Regions from separate parts of the Faecalimonas umbilicata genome, predicted to be linked through region 3. Evidence: predicted binding sites of a transcription regulator. Region 3 holds the regulator's gene; each other region holds the start of a gene.
The links. The regulator Rex, encoded in region 3, represses fermentation and respiration genes when NADH is low (regulators of the CRP and FNR family bind a similar motif). The targets are predictions, from matches to a motif close to ATTGTTAANTANTTAACAAT.

Region 1: pflB (formate C-acetyltransferase) is a predicted target of Rex. The motif match lies at 2,576-2,595, and genes of this name have one in related genera.
Region 2: ACGG81_RS06855 (4Fe-4S dicluster domain-containing protein) is a predicted target of Rex. The motif match lies at 2,453-2,472, and genes of this name have one in related genera.

The regions. Positions count from the first base shown of each region.
Region 1 is NZ_AP031411.1:2,671,665-2,675,957, forward strand. Features, by position in the region: gene ACGG81_RS12855 (sensor histidine kinase) at 1-902, shown strand, start outside; gene ACGG81_RS12860 (substrate-binding domain-containing protein) at 1,050-2,276, opposite strand; gene pflB (formate C-acetyltransferase) at 2,644-4,293, shown strand, end outside.
Region 2 is NZ_AP031411.1:1,444,129-1,448,421, reverse strand. Features, by position in the region: gene alaS (alanine--tRNA ligase) at 1-316, opposite strand, end outside; gene ACGG81_RS06855 (4Fe-4S dicluster domain-containing protein) at 826-2,340, opposite strand; gene ACGG81_RS06850 (homocysteine S-methyltransferase family protein) at 2,567-4,293, opposite strand, start outside.
Region 3 is NZ_AP031411.1:1,616,478-1,620,770, forward strand. Features, by position in the region: gene alr (alanine racemase) at 1-137, opposite strand, end outside; gene ACGG81_RS07710 (NAD(P)H-hydrate dehydratase) at 172-1,689, opposite strand; gene acpS (holo-ACP synthase) at 1,691-2,053, opposite strand; gene ACGG81_RS07720 (redox-sensing transcriptional repressor Rex) at 2,060-2,707, opposite strand; gene ACGG81_RS07725 (ABC-F family ATP-binding cassette domain-containing protein) at 2,909-4,293, shown strand, end outside.

The sequences.
Region 1 (4,293 bases), 1.1 Mb from region 3:
TCTATATTACCATTGTTGTCATCTACATTTTATCTTTCTGCATACTGCTGGCATTCCACTTTTTCATTTACCAGCCGCTGCGGAAGATCACAGAGGCTGCCACCCAGTATGCCTCCGGCAATCTGACTTATGAGATCCCGGTGCGGACAGAAGACGAGATGGGCTATCTGTCTGCCTCTCTCAACTATATGGCAGCACAGCTCAAAGATATGGAAGACTATCAGAAGAAGTTCATCGCCAATGTCTCCCACGACTTCCGCTCTCCGCTCACATCCATCAAAGGATATGTGGAAGCGATTGTCGATGGAACAATCCCACAAGAACTTCAGGGAAAATATTTGAACATCATACTGTTTGAGACCGAGCGCCTGACGGATCTGACAAAAGATCTTCTGACATTAAATGAATTTGACACGAAAGATCTTCTTCTTGACAAGACCAACTTCAATCTGCACGACACGATCAAACACACTGCCGCTTCTTTTGAAGGAACTTGTACCTCCAAGAAAATTTCAATTGAACTGCTCTTTGACCCGCGCATCCAGAATGTCTTTGCCGACCGCGGTAAGATTCAGCAAGTCTTATACAACTTGCTGGACAACGCGATCAAATTTAGTAATCCGGACTCTTCCATCGTACTCGAGACGACCGAACGCAATGGAAAAGTGTTCGTCTCCGTCAAAGACTCCGGAATCGGGATTCCCAAAAAAAGTCTCACAAAAGTGTGGGAGCGTTTCTATAAGAGCGACCTCTCCCGTGGAAAAGACAAGAAAGGAACCGGGCTCGGACTTGCAATCGTCAAGGAAATCATTCAGGCACATGGAGAAAATATCAACGTTATCAGCACCGAAGGAGTCGGCACAGAATTTATTTTCTCACTCACAAAAAGCAGTGAAAATTAGTTTCTTCCTTACACGAAAAGAAACGATACAAAAAAAGAGAAACACATTTCCTCCACTGAAATGTCGTTTCTCTTTTTTGATGATTTGTATTAGTATCTGCATTGATTACAGCTTTATCTGCTTTTGAATTTCATATTCCTTTCCTCACTAATACAAAATACGGCTGATATTTTTATCTTCCATATTATCTTTTGTCACCCACACATATCCTGTATCAACAACTGCCTCATTTCCTTGATTCGCGATGGAACGCGCACAGGCAATCACAGTCGCATATCCCATACCATACGGATTCTGAACAACAAGACCTTCCAGTTCTCCATTCTCCAGCGCCTCCATCTGTTTCTCTCCTCCGTCGAATCCGATTATCTTGAGATTCTTGGCAGCCTCTGCCTGCTTAGTATCTTTTGACTGCTTCATCTCATTGACAATCGACAGTATTTTCTGTGTCGCATCCACATTGGTTGTAAAACAGCCCGTCACATCCGGGTGTTGCTCCAGAATATACTGGATTGCCTGCTCATCAGTAAAGTCTTCCTTCTGCGCTGCCTTCTCATCTTCTGGATTGATTTTCGCTTCCTGGTTCTTCTTCTCTGCCAAAAGTCCTTTCACGTCTTCCAGATTATCTAGATAGACAACTTCCGCAATCTCAACTTCCGGATAATCTTTTGCGAGTGTATCCGCAAAACCACTCTGACGCTCTCTCGCAGTAGTAGACTTAGAATCGTGGACAAATACGAGTACCTTTCCCTTGTTATCTAATGCCGTAGCCAGATTCACTGCCGCAGTCTGTGCTGCTTCTGTATTATTGGTAGCGCAGAGTGACTGCAGTCCCTGGTAATCACTTCCGGAATCAAAGGCAACAATTGGAATTCCATTCTCTGTAGCAAGATCAAACTGCACCGAACAAGCATTGGAGTCAATGATCGCAATCCCAACTGCATTTGGATAGCGGGCCAGTTCTTCATCTAAAATATTAATCTGCTCGTCCACGCTCTCACTCTCGCTCGGACCACTGTAATTTAACTTAATCTTATCTTCCCCTTTGTAACCCAGTGCACTGTTCAATTCCGATACTGCTTGCTTGGCGCCTTTTTCTACCATCTTCCAATATTCGGTTCCGGCTTCCTTCCCGATCAGGGAAATGTATGTTCCCGGTTCCAGGGTAAGACCGTCCACATTGCTGTATGCCTGCGGAGAAATAATATTTAAATTGCCCTGTCCTTCTTTCTCTTTCGGCTCCTCTTTTTCTGTATCTGCCTGTGTCTGTGTATCTTGCTTCTCTTCCTCTGCTTCCTTCCCACAAGAAGAAAATAGAAGCATTGCACTCATCAGACATGCCAGCCCTATGATGCTCTTCCTTCTTCTCTGCATTTTTTACACACTCCATTTTTTCATTCTGAACGTATATTTCAAAGCCTATGTCACACACTTGTAAATATACGTAAAATCTTCGGGCACCGGCAATGACTTCTCACAATTTTAAAAGAAAAAATCAACTTCCGTCCGCCCTCTAGGTTATTACCTATCTACTATACACTAAATTACAAAAAATAGAAGAAATTTTTTCTTAAATTTTTATAAGGTTTTATACAGTGTTCACAATTTGTATACTGTATGCAATTTAGTACAATCCAACCTATTGACTTTTCTTATAGCAAATTGATATAATCTAAGTGAATTATTTAACAAACATTTTACAAACTACTAACTTTTTTACAACGATTTAGGAGGAAATATAATGGAAAAAAACTGGAACTCTAGTTGGGACGGATTCAAGCCAGGACGTTGGAACCGTACATCAGTAAACGTACGTGACTTCATTCAGTCAAACTACACACCATATGAGGGGGACGATTCTTTCTTAGCAGGTCCTACAGAAGCTACAAAGACTCTTTGGGCTCAGGTAATGGATCTTTCAAAGCAGGAACGCGAAGCAGGCGGAGTTCTTGACATGGATACAAAAATTGTATCAAGCATCACTTCCCATGCAGCAGGTTACTTAAACAAAGACTTAGAACAGATCGTTGGTTTCCAGACAGATAAACCATTCAAACGCTCTTTACAACCTTACGGTGGTATCCGTATGGCTCAGAACGCCTGCCATGAAAATGGATATGAAGTTGACCCTGAAATCGTAAAAATCTTTACAGAATACAGAAAAACACACAATCAGGGTGTATTTGATGCCTACACACCAGAGATGAGAGCAGCAAGAAAATCTGGTATCATCACAGGACTTCCGGATGCATACGGACGTGGACGTATCATCGGTGACTACCGCCGTGTTGCTTTATACGGAACAGACTGGCTGATCGCAGACAAGAAAGAACAGCTTGCTACTTCTTTAGTGAGAATGACAGGAGATAACATCCGTCTTCGTGAAGAATTATCTGAGCAGATCCGCGCACTTGGCGAATTAGCAAAATTAGGAGAAATCTACGGATACGATATTACAAAACCAGCTTCCAATGCAAAAGAAGCTATCCAGTGGTTATACTTTGGATACCTTGCAGCTGTTAAAGAACAAAACGGTGCAGCAATGAGTCTTGGACGTACTTCTACATTCCTTGATATCTATATCCAGCGTGACTTAGAAAGAGGACTGATCACAGAGGAACAGGCTCAGGAATACATTGACCACTTCATCATGAAGCTTCGTCTTGTAAAATTTGCACGTACACCAGAATACAATGCATTATTCTCCGGTGACCCGACATGGGTAACAGAGTCTATCGGTGGTGTTGGTGTTGACGGACGTCCGCTCGTAACAAAGACATCTTTCCGTTACCTTCACACATTAGACAACCTTGGAACAGCTCCAGAACCGAACTTAACAGTTCTCTGGTCTACTCGTCTTCCAAAAGCATTTAAAGAATACTGTGCGAAGATGTCTATCAAATCATCTTCTATCCAGTATGAAAACGATGATTTAATGCGTCCGACTCACGGAGATGACTACGCAATCGCATGCTGTGTATCTTCTATGAGAATCGGTAAGGAAATGCAGTTCTTCGGAGCTCGTGCAAACCTTGCAAAATGTTTATTATACGCAATCAACGGTGGTGTGGATGAGAAATCCAAAGTACAGGTAGGACCAAAATACCGTCCGGTAGAAGGTGAATACCTTGACTACAATGATGTTATGGCTAAATTCGACGACATGATGGAATGGCTTGCTGAATTATATGTAAACACATTAAATATCATCCACTACATGCATGACAAATATTGCTACGAAAAAATCCAGATGGCTCTTCATGACCGTGAAGTAAAACGTTACTTTGCAACAGGTATCGCAGGACTTTCTGTTGTAGCTGACTCTTTAAGTGCAATCAAATATGCAAAAGTAAAACCGATCAGAGACGAAGATGGATTAGTAGTAGACTAC
Region 2 (4,293 bases), 170 kb from region 3:
GGATAGCTTCTCTCTTAAAGTAATCTCCGAAAGAGAAATTTCCAAGCATCTCAAAAAATGTACCGTGGCGTGCTGTCTTTCCGACATTCTCAATATCTCCGGTACGGATACACTTCTGGCAGGTTGTCACGCGCTTGCGCGGTGGAATCTCCTGTCCTGTAAAATATGGTTTCAGCGGCGCCATTCCCGAGTTGATCAGGAGCAGACTGTTGTCATTGTGCGGCACCAGTGAAAAACTCTTCATTGCAAGATGTCCTTTGCTCTCAAAAAATTCAAGGAACATCTTTCTCAATTCATTTACTCCGTATTGTTTCATACTTTTCCTCCTAAGGCAAACTATTTCATGTCTGATCGACTTACTTGCTAAATACTTCCTAATTATAAATAGGTTTGCCTGCCTTGTCAATGAACAGACAGCAGAAAACATACCGTTCTGATCCAGGCGGCAAAAAGATTACACTTCTGTAATAAAAAACACTGCCTATTCAACTGAGATCGCATACGCTGTCTGTCTGCGGCATTCTCTGCCGGACAGACCTGAAAACTTACTGCAATCTCTCTCTCATAGGCAGTGTTCCTTCTCCTTTTCATTTGAAAGGGGATTTTCTTATTTCTTTTCTTTTCTGACACGCAGAGCATGTCCGGCTTTGACTCCAAGAACTGCTACTGCCATCAGAAATACCATTTTCACAACTGTGATAATAAGTTCTGCAAAAAATGCCATATTCTTCCCTCCATTCGGATCTTTCTCTCCGACTTTTCTTCTGTTATCATAACACAGCACTCTGCATTTGTAAAGCCGTGCAAAGCCTCTTCCTTCCGCTTCTAATTCAACTCAATCTCTGCCAGTTCTTTTGGCGGAAGTTTTTTAGTGGAAGTTGACACAAATTTTTTCAGTTCTGCCTGTGCTTTATTCACCGGAAGATTCGTTCCCGCTCCGGCAACACATCCTCCCGGACATCCCATTCCTTCGATCAGACATCCATTCATCTTGCCTGCCTTTGCAAGTGTCAACAATTTTTTACAATCTGCAAGTCCTTCTGCATGTTCGATCTTCACATCGATATCCGGATAATACTCATTGATACACTGCTCGATCGCATTTGCGACACCACCTGCCACTGCATATCCACGGCCAGCTCCGGTTGCATCATGGAAAGAGGATTCTCCTTCATAATTATCAAAGTCAATGTCTTTCGCATCAAACATCGCCTGCAGTTCTTCAAAAGTGATCACAAAATCCACATCACTGCGCACACTTCTTCTTGATGCCTCTAGTTTCTTTGACGCACACGGACCGATAAATACCACCTTTGCATTTGGATGCTTCTGTTTGATCGTCCTTGCAGTCGCAACCATCGGTGTCAATTCCTGAGAAACTTCGTCTACAAGGTCCGGGAAAAATTTCTTTGTAAGCATAGACCACGATGGGCAGCAGGACGTCAGAAGGAATGGCAACTCTCCCGTAGCTACTTTTTCCGCATAGTGATGCGCCTCTGAAACAGCTCCAATATCCGCTCCCAGTGCGACCTCATATACTTCGCTGAATCCTAAGTCCAATAATGCAGACTTAATTTTTCTTGGTGTGACATCCGTTCCAAACTGTCCAACAAAGGCAGGTGCAATCTCTGCAATGATCTCGCCGCCTTCTCTGAGCGCTCTTCCCAACTGAAAGATCTGTGACTTATCCGAGATTGCTCCGAATGGACAGCTTACCATACACATTCCACAGGAAACACATTTCTCATTGTCAATCTTTGCTCTTCCTACTTTGTCACTGACAATCGCATTTACTCCGCATGCTCTCGCGCATGGGCGCTCTTTTTTTGCAATTGCATCGTATGGACAGGCAGACTTACATTTTCCACACTTGATACATTTTGACTGATCAATATAAGAATGTCCGTTTACCATAGAGATTGCATCTTTTGGACAGACCTCTGCACATGGATGTGCCAGACATCCTTTACACATATTGCTGACCTCATATCCACGCTCTTCGCACGCAGCACACGCGGATGGCACAACCTGCATAAGTGGCGGCTCATAATACTTCTCAGAAATATTACTTTCTTCCACTCCTGCTGTAATATGAACCGGACGGTCTTCTGGACGCAAAGACATTCCCATCGCAAGGCGTACACGCTCACTGACAACAGCTCTCGCACGATACATACTGTCCCTATATTTTTCTCCATCCTCCGTCACAAGACGATATGGGATTTCCTCAATCTCTTCAATCAGATTCTCTGATGTTGACTCAAATGCTACTTTCGATACTTCACGGAATACTTGTCTTCTGATTTTTCTGACAGGTGTTTCTAATCCTCGCATTCCCATTCTTCTTCCTCCTTTATCTTTCCAGCATATATCCATGACATTTTTACAATGTCACAAGCTGCTTTTCCATCGGACATCAGTTCCGATACATTATTACCTTTAATCATAAAAGAGTGTTAATCGTTTGTCAATGTTCTCGGATGCATTCTTTCAGATACAATGTAACTCGTTTCCACCCTCCCACTTCCATATTTGGAAGTAGATTGCTATCTTATATGAGAGGTCCTTATGCAAATACACGCTGCGCATAATAGACAGACTGCATGGCATCTTTTCCATAGAAATCAGCCCCGATCATCTCTGCATATTCTGGATTTAAAACAGCACCTCCGACCATCACTTTGCAGTCCGGACAGTGTTCCCGAAGCAATCGGATCGTCTCTTCCATGCTCACAACAGTCGTAGTCATCAGCGCGCTCAGTCCGACCAGTCTGATCCCCTCTTGTTTTGCAGTATGCACAATCACCTCCGGATCCACATCCTTTCCAAGATCGATCACATCAAAACTATAATTTTCCAACAGAACTTTCACGATATTTTTCCCGATATCATGGATATCTCCTTTGACTGTGGCAAGGATCACTTTTCCTTTCTTCTGCTCTTTTTGTCCGCTTCGTTCCAGCACTTCTTTCAGCACGGCAAATGCTTCTTTCGCTGCCTCTGCACTCATCAGAAGCTGCGGAAGAAAGATTGTTCCCTTCTCAAATCCTTTTCCAACAACATCCAGCGCCGGGATCAACTGTTCCTGGATGATCGCAAGCGGCTCTTTTTCTCTGACGAGCTCTCTCGTAAGATGTCCCGCCTCTTCCTTTAATCCACGTTCGATCGCTGTCTGCAGTGACATTTCTCCCGCCCGGGACGTCTCCTGCCCGGCCTGCGTCGGACTGCCCGCTATAGACTGTTGTTCCTCCTCGACAGTTTTGCTGTACCGCTCAATATAGGAAGCACAGTTCTCATCATAGTTCATCAGCGCACAAAACGCATAATAAGAATTCATCATCTCCTCTGAGAACGGATTGATGATTGCCGATGTAAGCCCTTGCTGCATCGCCATCGTATAAAAATGCGCATTGATCACAGGACGTTTCGGAAGTCCAAAAGATATATTGGATACGCCAAGCACCGTATTTACTTTGCATACTTCCCGCACGAGTTTCAATGCTTTCAATGTCACAAGCGCTCCTTCCGGTTCAGAACTGATCGTCATCGCAAGCACATCAACAACAATGTCTTTCCGATCGATGCCATATTTTTCCGCCTCACAGATGATTTTTTCCGCAATTGCAAGACGCCCCTCTGCCGTATCCGGGATGCCGTCTTCATCGATCGTCAGTGCAACAACGACGCCACCATACTTCTGCACCAGTGGAAATACCTGGTCCATCGACTCCTGTTTCCCATTGACAGAGTTGATCATCGGCTTTCCATTGTAAATTCTCATCGCACGTTCCATCGCTTCCGGAAGCACCGTATCAATCTGAAGTGGAAGGCTTGTGACACTCTGAAGTTCTGTCACCACTTTTTCCATCACTGCCACTTCATCGATATCGGGAAGTCCTACATTGACATCTAGAATATGCGCGCCTTTCTCCTGCTGCATGATCCCTTCTTTCAGGATATAGTCAAAATCTCCGTCTTTCAATGCCTGTTTTAATTTCTTTTTTCCAGTTGGATTGATGCGTTCTCCAATGATGACAGGCTTTCTGCCAAAACTTATGCAGGTTCCATAAGAAGATACGAGTGTATGATGCTTCTTTACCGGCGGAATTGCTTTCATCCCCTGACATAGTGTTGTCATCTGTCGGATATGTGCCGGTGTTGTTCCGCAACACCCCCCGATAATACAGGCGCCCTTCTCTACAATCAGTTTCATCGTAGACGCAAATTCTTCCGGCACTACATCGTAGTAAGTCTGCCCGTCCCTCTGTTTCGGAAGTCCTGCATTTGGCTTTA
Region 3 (4,293 bases):
GCTCCATGCCCATATCCGTCTGTTTTGATCACAGCAACCATCTCAGTTCCTTCTTTGAGATTTTTTTTCATCTGTTCCATATTCCATGCTACTGCATCTAGATCTATCTTTGCATACACTCTGCTATAAGTTTTCATTTATCTGCCCCTTACTACTTTTTATTCTGTTCTTTTAACACTTTTCACGCAAAATCATCTCTGTGCTTTCCGCGGTCAGCACTTCTGCAATCCCATCAAGAATATCACTTGCCAGAACACTATAACTGCCTTTTTTCTTCTGTGCAGCATCTCCCGCCAAACCATGCAAAAACACCCCGAGTGTTCCCGCTTCATACGGCTCTATTTTCTGTGCAAGTAACCCCGTGATCATGCCGCCAAGGACATCACCGGCTCCCCCTTTTGCCATCGACTGATTGCCGGAAGTATTCACATATACTGGCCGTCCATCTCTTCCTACAAGTGTTCGTGCATCTTTCATCACACAGACAGACGGAATCGATCCGAGAAATTCCTGAAAATACCGAAAACGTTCTTCTTTTAATTCCTTCACGGAATGCCCGCATAGCCCTGCCATTTCTTTCATGTGGGGAGTCAATATACAATCCGGTGTCAATTTCTCAAAAAGTGCCCTGTCTTTTGACAAAATGTTCAATCCATCCGCATCGATCATGCACGGCTTTTTTACACAGCGAACGGTAGTTGAAAGAAGGTGCTGTGCGGTCTCACTCATCGAAAGTCCTGAACCGATTCCAACAACATCCGCCCATTCCAGCAGTTCCTTTAGCTTTTCTTCCTCATACCTTTCATATGTGGTAATGATCGCCTCCGGAAGCAGTTGCTGCAAGTTCGACTGATTCTCTTTTGCTGTATAAATCTGTACAAGTCCGGCACCTGTCAGATATGCCGCCTTTGCACTAAAGTAAGCAGCACCTGCCATTCCCGGACTTCCCACGATCAAAAGCACTTTCCCGTAGTTACCCTTGTGAGCATCCGGATCACGCGCAGGAAGCAGATTTTTCAAATCCGTCCTATCGTAAGTATAGCACACATCTCCCCTCTCATCATATACAGAAGGTTCAATTCCAATGGAGGCCGTCACAAGCTTTCCGACAAGCTTGCGCGCCATACCAAACAACATCCCAATCTTTTGAAATGCAAATGTGACTGTAAAATCTGCTGCGAATGCAATTCCCAGTACATCTCCGGTATCTGCCGAAAGTCCCGATGGAATGTCTACAGCGACTTTTATGGCATCCATCTGATTTAAGTTTTCAATCACATTATAATATGTCCCGGAAACCTGTCTTGATAATCCAATTCCAAAAATTGCATCCACGATCACCGTATAACAATCTTCTCCTACCCGTTCTTTTACAGGTACTCCATAGTGGACCGCGATCTGTTTCTGAAGCCTTGTCTCCTCTGTCATAGAAGATTCCTTCCCGACAAACCAGACATCCACAGCATATCCTTTTAGATGCAAAAGTCTTGCGACAGCAAAACCATCTCCTCCATTATTTCCGGAACCACAGACAACGAGCACCTTTTTTAAATCTAGTTGCTCAGACTCCATCATCTCCACAACAGAAAGTGCCGCCCGCTCCATCAGAACCATCGACGGCATGCCCATCTCTGTGATCGTCTTTTGGTCTCCCTGTTTCATCTGCGCTCCAGTCGGCAGATATCTCATATTATTCCCCCTCTCCCACTGCAAATGCAACAGCATAACAATCAGTATTCGTAATGGAAACATGTATTTTTACAATACCGGCAGATACTGCCGCCTCCTTTGCCCCTCGCAAAAGATTCACATAAGGTTTGCCTCTCTCATCCCGCAATACCTCGATATCTCCAGGACGAAATCCTGAAAATCCGGTTCCAAATACTTTCGCCACAGCCTCTTTGACTGCAAAATTGCCTGCTGCTTTGTCCATCTGCCCGCGAATCATCTCCTGTTCCCGCACGGAAAAACAACGCGTAAAAAAAGCCTGCTTTCCACACGCTTTCCTTACACGTTCTATTTCTATCATATCGGTTCCAACTCCAATGATCATCGTTTCTTATTCCTTTGCATTAAAGTAATTATAGCGATTTACATTGTAAGATAAACGCATTAAGCTTTCTGAAAGATGTACATTTTCCACAATAACATTCTTTGGAAGATTTAGATCAGTATGTGCAAAGTTCCAAATCGCCCTTACTCCGTTGTCTACAAGAAGTTCTGCCACTTCCACTGCTTTCGTCTTCGGAATCGTAAGTGCTGCAATCTCAATGTCATTGTTTTGTACAAACTCCGGAAGTTCTTCCATCATTCGAATCGGAACATCGCGAATCGTCATTCCTTTTAATGTTGGATTAATATCAAAAATTCCTTTCAGCAAAAACCCGCTTCTTTCAAATGCCGCATAATTTGCAAGCGCCTGTCCGAGATTTCCTGCACCGATGATCACAATATTATGTGTCTTATCGAGCCCTAAGATCTTACCAATCTCTGTGTATAAATATTTCACGTTGTATCCATAGCCCTGCTGGCCAAATCCACCAAAATTATTCAGATCTTGACGAATCTGGGAAGCGGTCACTTTCATTTTCTTGCTCAGGTCATTTGAGGAAATGCGTTCCACTCCATTTTCCAGAAGTTCGCCTAAATACCGATAGTATCTTGGCAAACGTCTGATGACCGCCTGAGAAATCTGTCTTTCTGTCACAAATGTTCACCATCCCCATTGTTTATTACATCTTATTATATAAAATTGTTCTAGTAAAGTCAAACTTTTCATTTCTTTTTAGTTGTATTTTCTTTGATATCCGCTATAATTGAAAAGAGAGTAAAGGAAGATTCTGGGGAAATGGTCACATTTTTTCAGCATGGAAATAACAACTCAACAATTGATTTAGGAGGAAACAACATGGTTTTAGCATGCCATAATCTAAAAAAAGCCTTTTTGGAGCAAGTGATTGTCAAAAATGGCTCTTTTCATATAGAAGAACACGAAAAAGCGGCGTTAGTTGGTTTAAATGGTGCCGGGAAATCAACCATCTTAAAAATGATCATGCGAGAGATTCCCGCTGATGATGGAGAAATCATCCTTGCCAAAGGGAAGACCATCGGATATCTTGCGCAGCATCAAGCGCTATTGTCCGGCAACACGATCTATCAGGAAGTAGAAAGCGCAAAAGCCGACCTGATTCAGATGGAGACACAACTTCGCCGCTTAGAAGAAGAAATGCAGAAAAAAAGCGGGGAAGGACTTGAGCAGCTTTTGCATACCTATCACAAATTAAGTGCAGCCTTTGAGCGGGCAGATGGATATGCCTACAAAAGCGAGATTATCGGCGTATTAAAAGGTCTTGGATTTGCAGAGACAGAGTTTGACAAATGTGTGGACAACCTCTCCGGAGGTCAAAAAACCCGAGTAGCTCTAGGAAAACTGCTTCTTACCAAACCTGATATTTTACTTCTTGATGAGCCTACGAACCACTTAGATCTGAATTCTATCGCATGGCTTGAGACTTACCTCTCAAATTATCCAGGTGCCGTACTTTTAGTCTCCCACGACCGCTATTTCATCAACCGCGTTGTAACAAAAGTCATTGAAATTGAATTTGGCGAGATTATGATGTTCAACGGCAATTATTCTGAATTTGCCGAGAAAAAGAAACTGATCCGGGAAGCGAAGTTAAAAGAATATCTGAATCAACAACAGGAAATCCGCCATCAAGAAGAAGTAATTCGAAAACTTCGTTCTTTCAATCGCGAAAAATCGATCCGCCGTGCAGAAAGCCGCGAAAAAATGCTTGAGAAAATGGATCGGATTGAAAAGCCATTGGAACATCATGCCGAATTGAAGCTTCATTTAGAACCGACCGTCGTCAGCGGAAATGATGTTCTTCGTGTAGAAGGGTTAGGAAAATCTTTTGGCACACACACGCTCTTTCAAAATATCAACTTTGAAATCAAGCGTGGAGAGCATGTTGCGGTCATCGGGGATAATGGAACCGGCAAGACAACCTTACTAAAAATTTTAAACGAAGTGATTCCTGCAGATCACGGAACCTTTACACTTGGTTCCAATGTCCATATCGGTTATTATGATCAGGAACATCATGTTCTGCACATGGAAAAGACTATTTTCGAAGAGATTTCTGACGACTATCCGTCACTGACAAATACCGAGATCCGTAACACTCTTGCCGCATTTCTCTTTACGGGAGAGGATGTCTTTAAACGGATCGGCGATCTCAGTGGTGGGGAAAGAGGACGGGTGTCTCTCGCGAAGCTGATGTTGTCGGA